DNA from 2 places in the Streptomyces sp. NBC_01288 genome. Region 1 is predicted to be linked to the other one. Evidence: riboswitches for the same ligand, from Rfam matches in the RefSeq annotation. Region 1 holds a riboswitch; the other holds the start of a gene.
The links. A riboswitch is a leader RNA that binds a small molecule or an ion and turns the genes downstream of it on or off. The one in region 1 is predicted to bind glycine.
Positions count from the first base shown of each region.

Region 1 (7,657 bases):
CCGTGCGCCAGGTCCAGCCCGAGGATGGTGTCGCCGGGCTGGGCCAGCGCGAACAGCGCGGCCTGGTTCGCGGAGGCGCCCGAGTGCGGCTGCACATTGGCGTACTCGGCGCCGAACAGCTCCTTGACCCGGTCGATCGCGATCTGCTCGGCCACGTCGACGTACTCGCAGCCGCCGTAGTAACGACGGCCCGGGTACCCCTCGGCGTACTTGTTGGTGAGGACCGAGCCCTGCGCCTCCATGACCGCGACCGGAGCGAAGTTCTCCGAGGCGATCATCTCCAGCGTGGACTGCTGCCGGCGCAGCTCGGCGTCGACGGCCGCGGCGATGTCCGGGTCGAGCTCGTGCAGGGGCGTGTTCAGTACAGACATGTGGGTGTACGACTCCTCAGCCGGCGGAAAACGCGGTGTACTCGTCGGCGGAGAGCAGGTCGCCCGGCTCCTCCGCGACACGCACCTTGAACAGCCAACCCCCCTCGAAGGGCGCCGAGTTCACCAGTGACGGGTCATTCACCACGTCCTCGTTGATCTCGGTGACCTCGCCGCCGACGGGCGAGTACAGGTCGGACACCGACTTCGTCGACTCCAGCTCACCGCAGGACTCGCCCGCGGTCACCGTGGAGCCGACGTCGGGGAGCTGGGCGTAGACGACATCGCCGAGCGCGTTGGCCGCGAACTCGGTGATGCCGACCGTCGAGACGCCGTCCTCGGCGACCGACAGCCACTCGTGCTCCTTGCTGTAGCGCAGCTGCTGGGGGTTGCTCATGGCCTGAATTCTCCTGTACGCGGGGGAGTGCTGATGAATGGGGTACTACGGAGGACATCGGCGGACAGGGGCGATCCGCCCCGGGTCACAGACGTGACGCTACGACGACTGTCACTTCTCGCGCTTGTAGAACGGCAGCGCCACGACTTCGTACGGCTCGTGACTGCCCCGGATGTCCACGCCGACACCGGTCGTGCCCGGCGCCGCGTGCGCGGCGTCGACGTAGGCCATGGCGATGGGCTTGCCCAGGGTGGGGGAGGGGGCGCCGGAGGTGACCTCGCCGATCACCTGGCCGTCGGCGACGACGGGGTACCCGGCGCGCGGGACCCGGCGGCCCTCGGCGACGAGCCCGACCAGGACGCGCGGCGGCTGCGAGGCGGCGCGCGCGGCGGCGGCCTCCAGGGCGCCCCGCCCGACGAAGTCGCCGTCCTTCTCGAACTTCACGACCCGGCCGAGCCCGGCGTCGAACGGGGTGAGGGAGGTCGACAACTCATGCCCGTACAGCGGCATCCCGGCCTCCAGGCGCAGCGTGTCCCGGCAGGACAGCCCGCACGGGATCAGCCCGACCGACGCCCCGGCCTCGGTCAGCGCCAGCCACAGCTTCTCCGCGTCACCGGGGGACACGAACAGCTCGAAGCCGTCCTCGCCGGTGTACCCGGTGCGCGCGATCAGCGCGGGGACGCCCGCGACCGTACCGGGCAGACCGGCGTAGTACTTCAGGCCGTCGAGGTCCGCGTCGGTGAGCGACTTGAGGATGCCGGGGGACTCGGGACCCTGCACGGCGAGCAGGGCGTACGCGTCACGGTCGTCACGGACGACGGCGTCGAAGCCCTCGGAACGCTCCACCAGCGCGTCCAACACCACCTGCGCGTTGGAGGCGTTGGCGACGACCATGTAGTCGGTCTCTGCGAGCCGGTAGACGATCAGGTCGTCCAGGATGCCGCCGTCGGCCCGGCAGATCATGGTGTAGCGGGCGCGGCCGAGGCCCACGGAGGCGATGTTGCCGACGAGGGCGTAGTTGAGGAGCTGGGCGGCCTGCGGTCCGGTGACCGTGATCTCGCCCATGTGGGAGAGGTCGAAGAGGCCGGCCCTCGTGCGGACGGCGAGGTGTTCGTCGCGCTCCGAGCCGTAGCGCAGCGGCATGTCCCAGCCGGCGAAGTCGGTCATCGTCGCACCGAGCGAGCGGTGCAGCGCGTCGAGCGCGGTGCGGCGCTTCTCAGGGGTGGCGGTACTGCTCATCGGTCGGTCTCCCAAGGCATGACGGCGAGGTCGTTCCTCCCCATCTGTCATCGGGACCTGAGAGGTTCGCCATGACCGCACGCGGGACATGGGTTGCACCTTGGGTGGGACCACCGTCGCCGGCGGCCCGCTTTTCAGATGTGCCTCGCCCGCGCGGTAACGGGGCCTGAGAGATTCAAGGGAGGGACTTGCTCCTTCGGCGCCCCAAGCGACGTACGACTGACGACGTACGACTGGGGACTCTCCCGCGCGGATTCAAGCGGCCGGTATGCAGTTAGGCGGGCACATCATCGCACAGGCTTTGTAACAGGCCTGTGGCCGGACGCGAACGGAACCGCGAGACACCGTGCATTACCTTCTCTTTACGTTCAGTGGGGAGAACCTTTCCTGACCCCGCAGGGAGGACGATCACGGTGACAAGGACCACGGTGTACGCCACGACCTCGGCCGTAGCGCTGCCCAAGCAGCCCTCGGCCCCGGCCAGGGAGGCATGCCCGGCCCGCCCGGTACCGGTCGTCCGCGACCTCCGCGAGCGCGCCGGCCACAGCCCGCACGGACTCCGCTTCGGCCCCCGCGACCTGGTCGTGGTCACCGGCCTGCCCGGCAGCGGCAAGTCCACGCTGATGCGGCGCGCGGTGGCGGGCGGCGCCGGCGTCCGCGTCGACAGCCAGGACACCCGGGACCGCTGGGAAGCCCGCACAGCCGGAGCCCTGCCCTACGCGGTCTACCGCCCCCTGGTCCGCCTCGCCCACTACGCCGGGCTGCACCGCGCGCTGCGTTCCGCGTCCGGAGCCGTCGTGCACGACTGCGGTACGCAGACCTGGGTGCGCGGCTGGCTGGCCCGCGCCGCCGGGCGCCGGGGCGGCACACTGCACCTGGTGTTCCTCGACGTCACCCCGGACACCGCGCTCGACGGCCAGCGCGAGCGGGGCCGCGGGGTCTCGCGCTACGCGTTCCTGCGCCACCGCAGGGCCGCCGCCCGCCTGCTGCGCGAGGTGGAGCGCGGTGATCTGCCCCGGGGCGTCGACTCGGCGATCCTCCTGGACCGGGACGCGGCGGACGTGCTGCGCCGGATCGACTTCGCGGACTGAGCCGCTAGCCTTTTCAGCCACAGCAGGGTTACAGCAGGCGGTTTCACCAGCAGGCGGTAGGTAGATGGACTTCCCGGCGGACTTCCCCGGTCAGGCGTACCCCCACCCGCATCCGCACGGCGGATGGCCGGGCAACGAGCTGGAGGAGGTGCTCTCGGCGTCCCTCGGCATGCCCTCGGCCGGCGGCCGGATCGTCGAGGTGCTCGGCCGCAGCTTCGTCTGGGTCCCGCTCCCCAGCGGCGGCGGCCCGCAGAGCGGCCCCCTGGACCTGCCGACACTGGACATCGAGGGGCAGGCGTTCGTCCCGGTCTTCAGCTCCGAGGAGCAGTTCCGCCAGGTCGTCGGCTCGCATCTGTCGTTCACGATCGCGCCGGCGGTGGAGTTCGCCCGCGGGCTGCCCCCGCAGGTCGGCATCGCGGTGAACCCGGGCGGCATGGTCGGCGTCCCGCTCCCGCCCCTCGCGGTGGCCGAGCTGTGCCGCATCGGCCGCTCCGCCCTCGACGGCCCCACCAGCGGCGGCCGCGTCCGCCTCTTCGAACCCGACTGGCAGGACGACCCGGTCGACTTCCTCGCCGCGGCCTCCGCCGAGTTCGCCGCGATCGGCGTGGTCGGCTCGGCCCGCCGCTGCCTGGCCTCGATCGAGACGGCCGCCCCGGTCATGTTCGTAGGCGTGGAACTCACCAACTGGGACGGCGACTTGAGAGCGGCCCCGATGGAAGCGCTTGCCCGCGCGCTGGGCCAGGTAACGGTCCAGTGGCAGGTCAACCTGGTCTTGTTGGACGTAACCCAAGACCCGGTGGCGGACTGGATGCGCCAGACGGTACGTCCTTTCTATACACAGGGTCACTGAGGCTTTAGGGGCGCGGGGCTGTAGCGATTTGCGGCTCCGCCGCGTGGGCGCGACAAGCCACGACGAACCGGCACTCGCGAACGCACCACGGGCCCCCACCCCTCGGGCGCTTAAGCTGTTTCCCAACGCAGGCCAACTACCAGAAGGGGCGGTACACGTGAGCGCCAGCGGCACCGCGACCGGCCAGGTCGAGCACATGCTGCGCCAGGTGACGCCCGGGCGCTACGACGCCTACGAGGCGCTCCTGCGCGCCCTCGCGACCCCCCACTCCGGTCAGATCTGGATGCTCCTGTGGCACGGCCAGTCCGGCTCCCCGGACGCCCAGTACGGAAACATGCAGGTCGACAAGTACGGCTACGCCCCCTGCGTCACCTCCGCCCAGGAACTGTCGGCGAGCGGCTGGAACCGCTCCTACGAGGTGGTCGACGGCCTGGACGTGGCCCGCACCCTCTACCCCGACCACTTCGGCCTCTGGCTCAACCCGCACGCCCCCGGCGGCGGCGTCGGCATCCCCTGGCTGGACCTCCGCCGGATCGCCACCGGCCTGGAGCGCCAGCCGGCCGGGCCCCTGCGCCTGTCGGAACCGGGCATCGAGATCCCGCAGTTCTACGCCCTGCTCACGCACAACGCCCACCGCACCCCGGCGGTCCGCGCCCTGCGCCGCGCCTGGGTGCAGCCCGCGCTCGGAGCGCCCTATCTCGCGATCGGTCTGGACGTCTACGACACCAGCCCGCCCGCCGTGGACTCGGTGCGCGGCATGATGCAGCAGTCGATCGGCGCGGTCCCCGACGGGCTGCCGGTCTCGACCGTGGCGATGTCCGACGAGTACGACCCGGTCGCGCTCTGGCTGCGGGCGAACGCCCGCCCGTTCTACGACCGTGAGGCCCACGCGGCGCCCGCCCAGGCGGGCGGGTACGGATACCCACCCGTCCGTGGTGGATACTGAACCCGCGAGTCCTCTTCTCAGCTTCTCCGCAGGATTTACGTCTACGACACTTTTCTTCGCGCGTAGACGGCGGTGTGGTGCCCCGAAAGACGCCGAATCTCCGTTCTGTCCCAAGTGCCCGGCGTCCGGGGTGCGTTACCCACTGTTCGGATAACGGAATCCCTAGTTAAGCATCACGGTTGCGCATACTTTCGCCGCCAGACCTGGCGGGTGATCGCAGCCACGCTGAAGACTCGCGACTCAGACACAGGGTCCAGGGACCCATGTCCACTGCAAGTCGACAAAGCCGCTAATCCGCGGCAGGCGTAAGCCGGTAACCACCGGCGAGAGGGGTCGGGTCACAGTGACCGCACCGATCGAGACCACGGGGGCGGAAGCCGGGGCGCAGCCGGAGGCTGTGCTCGTCGGCGCCGAGAAGGGGCAGATCGAGGGCCGTTCCCTTGGACAGATCGCCTGGACCCGGTTCAAGAAGGACAGAGTCGCCGTCGCCGGCGGCGTCATCGTCGTCCTGCTGATCCTGGTCGCGGCACTCTCCCGTCCGATCCAGTCGATGTTCGGGCTGGATCCCGACGCCTTCCACCAGAACCTGATCGACGCCAACACCTCGCTGCCCAAGGGCGGTTGGGGCGGCATGAGCTGGGACCACCCGCTCGGCGTGGACCCGCAGTTCGGCCGGGACGTCGCCACACGCATCCTCGAAGGCTCCTGGGTGTCCCTGGTGGTCGCCTTCGGCGCCACGATCCTGTCGAACGTGATCGGCACGATCCTCGGCGTCGTCGCGGGTTACTACGGCGGCCGGGTCGACTCGATCATCAGCCGCCTGATGGACACCTTCCTCGCCTTCCCCCTGCTGCTCTTCGCCATCGCGATCTCGGCGACCCTCCAGGGCGGCGCCTTCGGCCTCAGCGGCCTGCCGCTCCACCTGAGCGTGCTGATCTTCGTCATCGGCTTCTTCAACTGGCCCTACCTGGGCCGGATCGTCCGCGGCCAGACCCTCGCCCTGCGCGAGCGGGAGTTCGTGGACGCCTCCCGGGGGATGGGCGCCAGGGGGCCGTACATCCTGTTCCGGGAGCTGCTGCCCAACCTGGTCGGCCCGATCATCGTCTACTCGACGCTGCTCATCCCGACGAACATCCTCTTCGAGGCGTCCCTGAGCTTCCTCGGGGTCGGTATCCAGCCCCCGCAGGCTTCCTGGGGCGGCATGTTGCGGGACGCGGTCACCTATTACGAGGTCGACCCCGCGTACATGATCGTTCCCGGCCTCGCCATCTTTGTGACCGTCCTGGCGTTCAACCTGCTGGGCGACGGTCTCCGCGACGCTCTCGACCCCCGCAGCCGCTAGGGCCCGCACCCGAGAGTCCATCAAGTTTCCGACAATGGAGGAAGCAGACCATCATGCGAAGGTCAGCGCTGGCCGCAGTTGCGGCCATCGGCTCCGCGACACTGCTCATGGCAGGTTGCAGCAAGGCCGATGACAGTAAGAGTGACAACGGTGGGACGAAGGCGGCTGGGGCCAACGCAGCGACCAAGGACGTCGTCAACGCCTCTACGCACAAGGGCGGGACGGTCACCTACGAACTGTCCGACGTTCCGGACTCGTTCGACCCGGGCAACACGTACTACGCGTACATGTACAACTTCAGCCGGCTGTACGCCCGTCCGCTGATGACGTTCGAGCCCGGCCCCGGTTCCAAGGGGAACACCCTGGTCCCGGACCTCGCCGCGAGCAAGGGTGTCTCCAGCGACGGCGGCAAGACCTGGACGTACAAGCTGCGTTCGGGCCTGAAGTACCAGGACGGCACGGCGATCACGTCCAAGGACGTCAAGTACGCCGTGGAGCGTTCGAACTTCGCGCGTGACGTGCTCTCCCTCGGCCCGAACTACTTCCAGCAGTTCCTGGTCGGCGGCAAGGACTACAAGGGCCCGTACAAGGACAAGAGCGCCGAGGGCCTCAAGTCCATCGCGACGCCGGACGACACCACCATCGTCTTCCACCTGAACACGGCCTTCCAGGAGTTCGACTACCTGGTCGCGGCGCCGCAGACGGCTCCGGTGCCGCAGGCGAAGGACAAGGGCGTCGACTACGTCAAGAACATCGTGTCCTCCGGCTCGTACCAGTTCTCCAGCTACGAGGACGGCAAGTCCGCCACCCTCGTGCGCAACAAGAACTGGAACGCGGCGACGGACCCGCTGCGCAAGCAGTACCCGGACAAGATCGTCGTGAACCTGAAGGTCAACGCCGACACGATCGACAAGGACGTCCTCGCGGGCGACGCGATCGACATGGGCGGTACGGGTGTCCAGGCCGCGACCCAGGCGCAGCTGCTGACCTCCGCCGACAAGAAGGCCGGCACGGACAACACCTTCGGTGGCCGTCTCGTCTACATGGCGATCAACACCAAGGTGAAGCCGTTCGACAACGTGGCCTGCCGCAAGGCCGTCGAGTACGCCATCGACAAGGTCTCCGTGCAGACCGCCGAGGGCGGCCCGATCCGCGGTGAGATCGCCAGCACCGTCCTGCCGCCGGACATCACCGGCTACGAGAAGGCCGACCAGTACGCCACCACCGGCAACAAGGGTGACGTCGCCAAGGCCAAGGAGCAGCTGAAGGCCTGCGGCAAGACGTCGATCTCGACGAACCTGTCGGCCCGCAGCGACCGTCCGCAGGAGATCTCCGCGGCCACCGCGATCATCAACTCGCTGAAGGCCGTCGGCATCAACGCCAGCCTGAAGCAGTACCCGTCGGGCAAGTACTTCACCGACTAC
Region 1 covers NZ_CP108427.1:3,219,088-3,226,744, reverse strand. Annotated here, with positions in the region: gene glyA (serine hydroxymethyltransferase) at 1-371, opposite strand, end outside; gene gcvH (glycine cleavage system protein GcvH) at 388-765, opposite strand; gene gcvT (glycine cleavage system aminomethyltransferase GcvT) at 877-2,004, opposite strand; glycine riboswitch at 2,039-2,148, opposite strand; glycine riboswitch at 2,149-2,262, opposite strand; gene OG194_RS13810 (AAA family ATPase) at 2,412-3,095, shown strand; gene OG194_RS13805 (enhanced serine sensitivity protein SseB) at 3,160-3,945, shown strand; gene OG194_RS13800 (enhanced serine sensitivity protein SseB C-terminal domain-containing protein) at 4,103-4,891, shown strand; gene OG194_RS13795 (ABC transporter permease) at 5,235-6,233, shown strand; gene OG194_RS13790 (ABC transporter substrate-binding protein) at 6,287-7,657, shown strand, end outside.

Region 2 (7,657 bases), 5.6 Mb from region 1:
CGCCGACCTGACGACGGTCGCAGCAGCCGAACTGGACCTCCACCAGGGCACGTTGGTCTGGGCAACGGTGAAGGCAACCCAGACACACGCGTACCCAGCCTGAGCTGTCACGCCCCAAAGGGGCAACCCGGCCCGGCAGCGCCCTAAAAGGGCGCGGGGAACTGCGCGACCAGCCACAACGCACCCGCGCCCAAAGTCCGACCTACCAGCGAAGCGCTCAGTCCTCGTACGCGTCCAACGGCGGGCAGGAACACACCAGGTTCCGGTCCCCGAACGCCTGGTCGATCCGCCGCACCGGCGGCCAGTACTTGTCGGCGACAGACACACCCGCCGGGAAGACAGCCTCCTCCCGCGTATACGCGTGCCCCCACTCCCCACCCAGCGCGGCAGCGGTATGCGGGGCGTTGCGCAACGGGTTGTCCTCACCCGGCCACTCCCCCGCACCGACCTTCTCGATCTCCCCACGAATCGCGATCATCGCCTCGCAGAACCGGTCCAGCTCGATCAGGTCCTCGGACTCCGTCGGCTCGATCATCAACGTGCCGGCCACCGGGAACGACATCGTCGGCGCGTGGAAGCCGTAGTCGATGAGCCGCTTCGCGATGTCGTCGACGCTGACACCGGTCGCCTTGCTGATCGGCCGCAGATCGATGATGCACTCGTGCGCGACGAGCCCACCGGGCCCGGTGTAGAGCACGGGGTAGTGCGGCTCAAGGCGCTTGGCAATGTAGTTGGCGCTGAGCACAGCCACCTGCGTGGCCCGCTTCAACCCCTCCCCACCCATGAGCCGGACGTACGCCCAAGAGATCGGCAGGATCCCGGCGGAACCCCAGGGAGCCGCCGAGATCGGCCCAACACCCGTCTCCGGCCCGGCCGCCGGCTGCAACGGGTGGTTCGGCAGATACGGCGCCAGATGCGCCCGCACACCCACCGGCCCGACCCCCGGACCACCGCCACCGTGCGGAATGCAGAACGTCTTGTGCAGATTCAGATGCGAGACGTCCCCGCCGAAGTGCCCCGGCTTGGCAAGCCCCACAAGGGCGTTGAGGTTGGCACCGTCGACGTAGACCTGCCCGCCCGCCTCGTGCACCTGCGCGCAGATATCGGCGACGTGCTCCTCGAACACACCGTGCGTGGACGGGTAGGTGATCATCAACACCGACAGCTCGTCGCGGTACTGCTCGATCTTCGCCCGCAGATCCTCGACGTCGATCTCACCGTCCTCGGCGGTCTTCACGACGACGACCTTCATCCCGGCCATCACGGCACTGGCAGCGTTCGTGCCATGCGCGGACGACGGAATCAGACACACGGTCCGCTGCTCATCGCCGTTGGCCCGGTGATACCCGCGAACAGCGAGCAGCCCGGCCAACTCCCCCTGGGAACCGGCGTTCGGCTGCAACGACACCTTGTCGTACCCGGTGACCTCGGCGAGCCGCTCCTCCAACTCCCGGATGAGCGTGAGGTATCCCTGCGCCTGCTCGGCGGGCGCGAAGGGGTGCAACTGCCCGAACTCGGGCCAGGTGACCGGCTCCATCTCGGTGGTCGCGTTGAGCTTCATGGTGCAGGAACCGAGCGGGATCATGCCCCGGTCGAGCGCGTAGTCCCGGTCGGCGAGCCGCCGCAGGTACCGCAGCATCGCGGTCTCGGAACGGTGGTCGCGGAAGACAGGGTGTGTGAGATACGCATCGGTCCGCAGCAGCCCGGCGGGCAAGGTGTCCTCGGCGGACGCGTCAAGCGCCTCGATGTCGCCGTCCACCCCGAACGCGGTCCATACGGCGGCCAGTTGGGCACGCGTGGTGGTCTCGTCGCAGGCGATGGACACCTGGTCGGCGTCCACGAGGTAGAGGTTGACGCCGTCCTCACGGGCTGCGGCGACGACCTCGGCGGCCCGCCCCGGAACACGCACGGTCAGCGTGTCGAAGTAACCGCCGTGCACGACCTCGACACCCCCTACCCGGAGCCCAGCCGCAAGGATCGTGGCGTACCGATGCGTCCGCCGCGCGATGCCCTTGAGCCCCTCGGGCCCGTGATAGACGGCGTACATCCCGGCCATGACGGCAAGCAGCACCTGGGCGGTACAGATGTTGCTGGTGGCCTTCTCACGGCGGATGTGCTGCTCGCGGGTCTGGAGGGCGAGGCGGTAGGCCCTGTGTCCGTCGGCATCCACGGACACGCCCACGAGCCGCCCGGGCAGGCTGCGCGCGAACTTCTCGTGCACGGCCATGTATCCGGCATGCGGCCCGCCGAAGCCCATCGGCACCCCGAACCGCTGCGTCGTACCGACCGCGATGTCCGCCCCCAGCTCACCCGGCGACTTCAGCAGCGTGAGCGCGAGGAGATCGGCGGCGACGGTGACGAGCGCGCCGAGCTCGTGCGCCTGCTCGATCAGCGGCTTGATGTCGCGTACGGCACCGGAGGCGCCCGGGTACTGCACGAGCACGCCGTTGATCTCCCGCTCGGCGATCCCGGCCGGGATGCCCTCGCTGAGGTCGGCGACGACGACCTCGACACCGGCCGGCTCGGCACGGGTCTCGATCACGGCGATGGTCTGCGGCAACGCGTCCGCGTCGACCAGGAACAGACCCTTCTTGTTCTTCCCCATGCGCCGCGACAGCGCCACGGCCTCGGCGGCGGCGGTCCCCTCGTCGAGCAGGGAGGCACCGGAGGTGGGCAGCCCGGTCAGATCGGCGACCATCGTCTGGAAATTGAGAAGGGCTTCGAGCCGCCCTTGCGAGATCTCCGGCTGATACGGCGTATAGGCCGTGTACCAGGCCGGGTTCTCCATGACGTTGCGCAGGATCACGGGCGGGGTGAAGGTCCCGTAGTACCCGAGCCCGATCATGGAACCGAGGACCTCGTTGCGGTCCGCGAGGGACCGCAGCTCGGCCAGCACCTCGGCTTCGGTACGGGCGCCCGGCAGGTCGAGGGCGTCGGTGTTCTTGATCACATCCGGGACGGCGGCGGCCGTGAGCTCGTCGAGCGAGCCGTAGCCGACCTGCGCGAGCATTTTGGCCCGCGCCTCCTGGTCGGGCCCGATGTGACGCTGCTCGAACGGGATGCCCTGTTCGAGCTCGGAGAGCGGAATGCGAGGAACGGTCATCAGGGAGGCCTCCTGGTCGGACACGACCTTCGAGGGCACCACGACAGCGGGGTGCCGGACGGCCTCCCCCTCTGTCATCTCAACCTGAGAGCTTCACCGGCCACCCGAAGGTCACCGGCTTTCACCGTCGGTGAGAGCGCAAGCCGTCGACACCGTCGCCGACACGCGCCCTGCTTTCCAGAGTGACCTCGTCCGTGCGGTACGTGAGCCTGAGAGATTCCGGGGAGGATTTGCTCCTTCGGCGCCTCCGATGAAGTCTGGAGGACTCTCCCGCACGGGGTCAGCAGCCGTTCGCCAGCCTACCAGCGCGCGTTGAAGCCGAGCTTTCGAGTGGCCACCTTCCTCAATGTGCTCTTTTGTAGTGCTTACGGATGAGTTGCGACCAGGAGGAGGGCCCGTGCAGACCGATATCGATCCGCGCAACCTGATCGGCCGCAAGGCGTTCGACCGCACCGGCGCCAAGATCGGCACCATCGACGAGGTCTACCTCGACGACGCGACCGGCGAACCGGAGTGGGCGGCCATACGCACCGGCCTGTTCTCCAGAGACGCCTTCGTCCCCCTGGAGCCCAGCGAACTGATCGAGGGCACCCTCCACATCCCCTTCGACCGCTCCCTGATCAAGGACGCCCCCGACTTCGGAGTGGGCCGCCACCTCTCCCCGGACCAGGAACTCCAGCTCTACCACCACTACGGCCTCGACGTGGGTCCCCCTCCATCCCTCCCGGACCACGACTTCGGCAAACTGGCGGGCTCGGACGACACGTGAGCGGATTCGGGGGGCGGGGCGTCGCTGGGTCTTGGAGTTTCCGGGGGTGGTGACGCGGCGGGCGCGGTACCCGGGCGTCGTGTGTCCGTGGGCGGCGATACGGCAGGCGGGGTATCCAGGTTTGGCGCCGACAAGGGCGTCGGCGCAGCAAGCGCGACGCCGGAACGCCACGCGTCGCCCGGTGACAGCGACTCGACCTGCGAAACGCCGGGGCTTGGCTCCGCCGACGGCAGCGGCTCAACAGGCCCGATTGGCTCGACATCGGAACCTCGCGCAACCGATGACAGCGGCGCGCCCTGCGGGACACCCGGCCGGCGCCACCTACGGCGTCAGTAAGGAACACGCCACGTCGGCATGCCACGCGCCCGATGCCGACAGCTCGGTCTGCGCCAGCAGCGCGCCCTGCGCAACACCCGAGACGACGCCCCATCGACAACAGCGACTCAACAGGCCCGACACCAGAACCCCGCGCAGCCGACAGCACCGGCTCGCCTTGCGGGACACCGGAGCCCGGCTCCGCCGACGACAACAACCCAGCGGGCCTGACACCAGAACCCCGTGCAACCGATGGCAGCGACTCGACAGGCGGCTCGTCGGGGCCTCAGCTTTCCAGGGGCGTCGGCGCCGCAGGCAAGGCCTCAGGACATCCCGCGGCCGACGCCGACGACCCACCAGGCGAGTCACACGGACCCCGTGCCACCAACGGCGCCACCTCACCCTGCGGGGCATCAGGGCCCGGCTCCACCAACGGCAGCAGCTCGCCCTCCGGTACCGCTGGCGCCGCCAACGGCATCGCCCCCTCAGGCAGATCACCCCGCTCCCGCCCCGCCAAAGGCAACGGTTCCTCCGACGGTTCACCGGAACCTCGCGCCACGGACGCAGGCGCCGCACCCGGCAACACATCAGAACGCCGCGCCACCAACGGCAACGGCTCCGCCAACTCCAGCTCAGGATCATCGGTCCGGAACGTCCGCACCCGCCCCGGCCCCGAATCCTCAGGCGTCTCGAACCGCACGGTGACCCGCCCCAGCCCGCTCCCCTGCACCCACCCGTGCCCGAACCCGGCGTGGCGCACATCGTGCCCCGCGGGCCAGTGCCGCTCCGCGGGCGCCGCCGGCTCCTCGCCCCCCTGCTCCTCGGGGTGCTCCTCCTCAAGAAGATCGGCCCGCTCCCCCGCCGCCTGCGCGAACAGGTCCTCCTGCGTGTAGTCGGCCAGCCCGGAGACCCCCACCCCCAGCAGCCGTACCCCGCCCGTGGTGTCCACGGAGTCCAGCAACCGGGCCGCCGCCTCCCGCACCACCCCCGGATCGTCGGTGGGCCCGCGCAGCGTCTCGGAACGGGTCAGCGTCGAGAAGTCGTAGCGTCGTACCTTCAGCACGATGGTCCGCCCCGACAGCCCGGCCGCCCGCAGCCGCCGCACGCACCGGTCGGCGAGCCGCTGTACCTCCAGGCCGACCCGGGTCCGGTCATGGATGTCCACGTCGTACGTGTCCTCGACCGACACCGACTTGGTCTCCCGCTCGGCCACCACGGGCCGCACGTCGTGCGCCAGCGCCATCGCGTACAGCGCGTGCCCGTGCGCCTTGCCCACCAGCCGTACGAGTTCGTCCTCGCCCGCCTCGGCGATCTCGTCGACCGTGGTGATCCCGGCCCGCCGCAGATGATCACCCGTCGCCGGCCCGACCCCCGGCAACGTGCGCACCGACAGCGGCCCCAGCAACGCCCGCTCGGTCCCGGGCTCGATCAGCACGAGCCCGTCCGGCTTGGCCCGCTCGGAGGCGATCTTCGCGATCATCTTGGAGGCGGCGAGGCCCACCGATCCCGTGAGCCCCGTGACCGCCCGTATGTCGGCCCGCAGCCGCTCCCCGGTCAGCCGCGCCGACTCCGCGTCCCCGGCCGCTCCCCCGGCCTCCAGGTCCACGAACGCCTCGTCCAGACTCAACGGCTCCACCAGCGGCGACAACGCCCGCAGCAGTCCCATCACCTGCTCGCTGATCGACCGGTAGAACCCGAAGCGCGGCACCAGATACGCCGCGTTCGGAGCGAGCCGCCGTGCCTGGGCCATGGGCATCGCCGAATTCACCCCGAAGACCCGTGCCTCGTACGACGCGGTGGCCACCACCCCGCGGGGCCCGAGCCCGCCCACGACGACGGCCTTCCCGCGCAGGCTCGGCTTGGACGCCTGCTCCGCCGAGGCGAAGAAGGCATCCATGTCGAGGTGCAGGATCGTGGGCGCGGTTCTCACATCTCCGATGCTGCCCTACGCCACTGACAATGCCCCGCTACGGCTCCCGCCGGGCCCTCAGACGGCCCGGTTGCGCCGCCTGGCCAGCTCGTCGGCGGGGTTGGACCCGACGAGCGTCTCACCGGTGTCGACGCGCTCCCCGTGCAGCTGCGACAGGGCGCTCTCGACATCCCGCCACACGACCCCCACGGCGATCCCGAAGACCCCCTGGCCGCCCTGGAGCAGCGCGTGCACCTCGTCCGGCGACGTGCACTCGTAGACCGTGGCGCCGTCGCTCATCAGCGTCATGCGCTCCAGGTCACGGAAGCCGCACTCCCGCAGGTGCAGGACGGCGCTGCGGATGTTCTGCAGCGACACACCCGTGTCGAGGAACCGCTTGACGATCTTCAGGACGACAACGTCCCGGAAGCTGTAGAGCCGCTGTGTCCCCGACCCGTGTGCGGGCCGCACGCTGGGCTCGACGAGCCCGGTACGCGCCCAGTAGTCCAGTTGCCGATAGGTGATGCCGGCCGCCGCACAGGCCGTGGGCCCCCGGTAACCGATCTCCTCGGACGCCATGGACGTCGCCCCTCCGCTGCTCGGCACTGCCGCCGGCCGCTGCGGAATGCGATCGGCCGTACTGCCGTGAAGCGGGTACGGACCTCTGTCCCCGAAACTGCGTTCCGGGGCACCCCCAGCCGTACCGTCGCCGCTGCTTCTCACGCCGACCTCCGTCCTTGACCTGCCTTCTCGACGGTAGGCAGTCACCAGGGGTGCGTCAACGATCGCCACACTCGGCACGCCGAGTGATAATCACCCAAGGAGTGGTTTCCCGTGTCCCACCGCGGGGAAAGGCTAGCCGAATGCGCTCGCGGAGAGCCGCAGGACGCTCTCACACGCCGGTGGCAAATGCCAGCATTTTCTCGGCGTCCCTCGGCTCACTGGCTGTTGGTGCCGAAGTCCTCGGGCGAGATCTGGTCGAGGAACTCGCGGAACTTCTCCACCTCGTCCTCCTGCTCGTCCGGAATCGCGATGCCCGCGTCGTCGAGCACACCGTCACTGCCGTAGATCGGCGTACCGGTGCGCAGCGCCAGCGCTATGGCGTCGGACGGGCGGGCGCTCACCTCGACGCCGCTGGCGAAGACCAGCTCCGCGTAGAAGACGCCCTCCCGCAGATCCGTGATGCGTACTTCGGTCAGCTCCTGGCCGACGGCCTCCAGCACGTCCTTGAACAGGTCGTGGGTCAGCGGTCGTGCGGGGGCCATGCCCTGCTGAGCGAAGGCGATCGCCGTCGCCTCCCCGGGCCCGATCCAGATGGGGAGGTAGCGGTCGCCTCCCACTTCACGCAGGAGCACGATCGGTTGGTTGGAGGGCATTTCGACCCGGACACCTACGACATCGAGCTCGTTCACACAGCAACCCTAGGCCGTGCCCGGGACGTTTGGGTAGTCGGGCCGAGAACGGGTGACCGATCAGGCAGCCACGAGACCGTCCGTCTCAGGGCAGGCGCACGCCCAGCGCGGTCTGCACCAGAGCCGCGTGCAGCTTCACCGTGAGCCCC
Region 2 covers NZ_CP108427.1:8,801,557-8,809,213, reverse strand. Annotated here, with positions in the region: gene OG194_RS39655 (ABC transporter ATP-binding protein) at 1-103, shown strand, start outside; gene gcvP (aminomethyl-transferring glycine dehydrogenase) at 218-3,103, opposite strand; glycine riboswitch at 3,291-3,386, opposite strand; gene OG194_RS39645 (PRC-barrel domain-containing protein) at 3,501-3,872, shown strand; partial or broken gene OG194_RS39640 (DNA polymerase IV) at 4,702-6,117, opposite strand; gene OG194_RS39635 (MerR family transcriptional regulator) at 6,175-6,819, opposite strand; gene OG194_RS39630 (bifunctional nuclease family protein) at 7,035-7,508, opposite strand; gene ftsR (transcriptional regulator FtsR) at 7,594-7,657, opposite strand, start outside.
Region 2: another riboswitch for glycine. It lies ahead of gcvP (aminomethyl-transferring glycine dehydrogenase); the one in region 1 lies ahead of gcvT (glycine cleavage system aminomethyltransferase GcvT).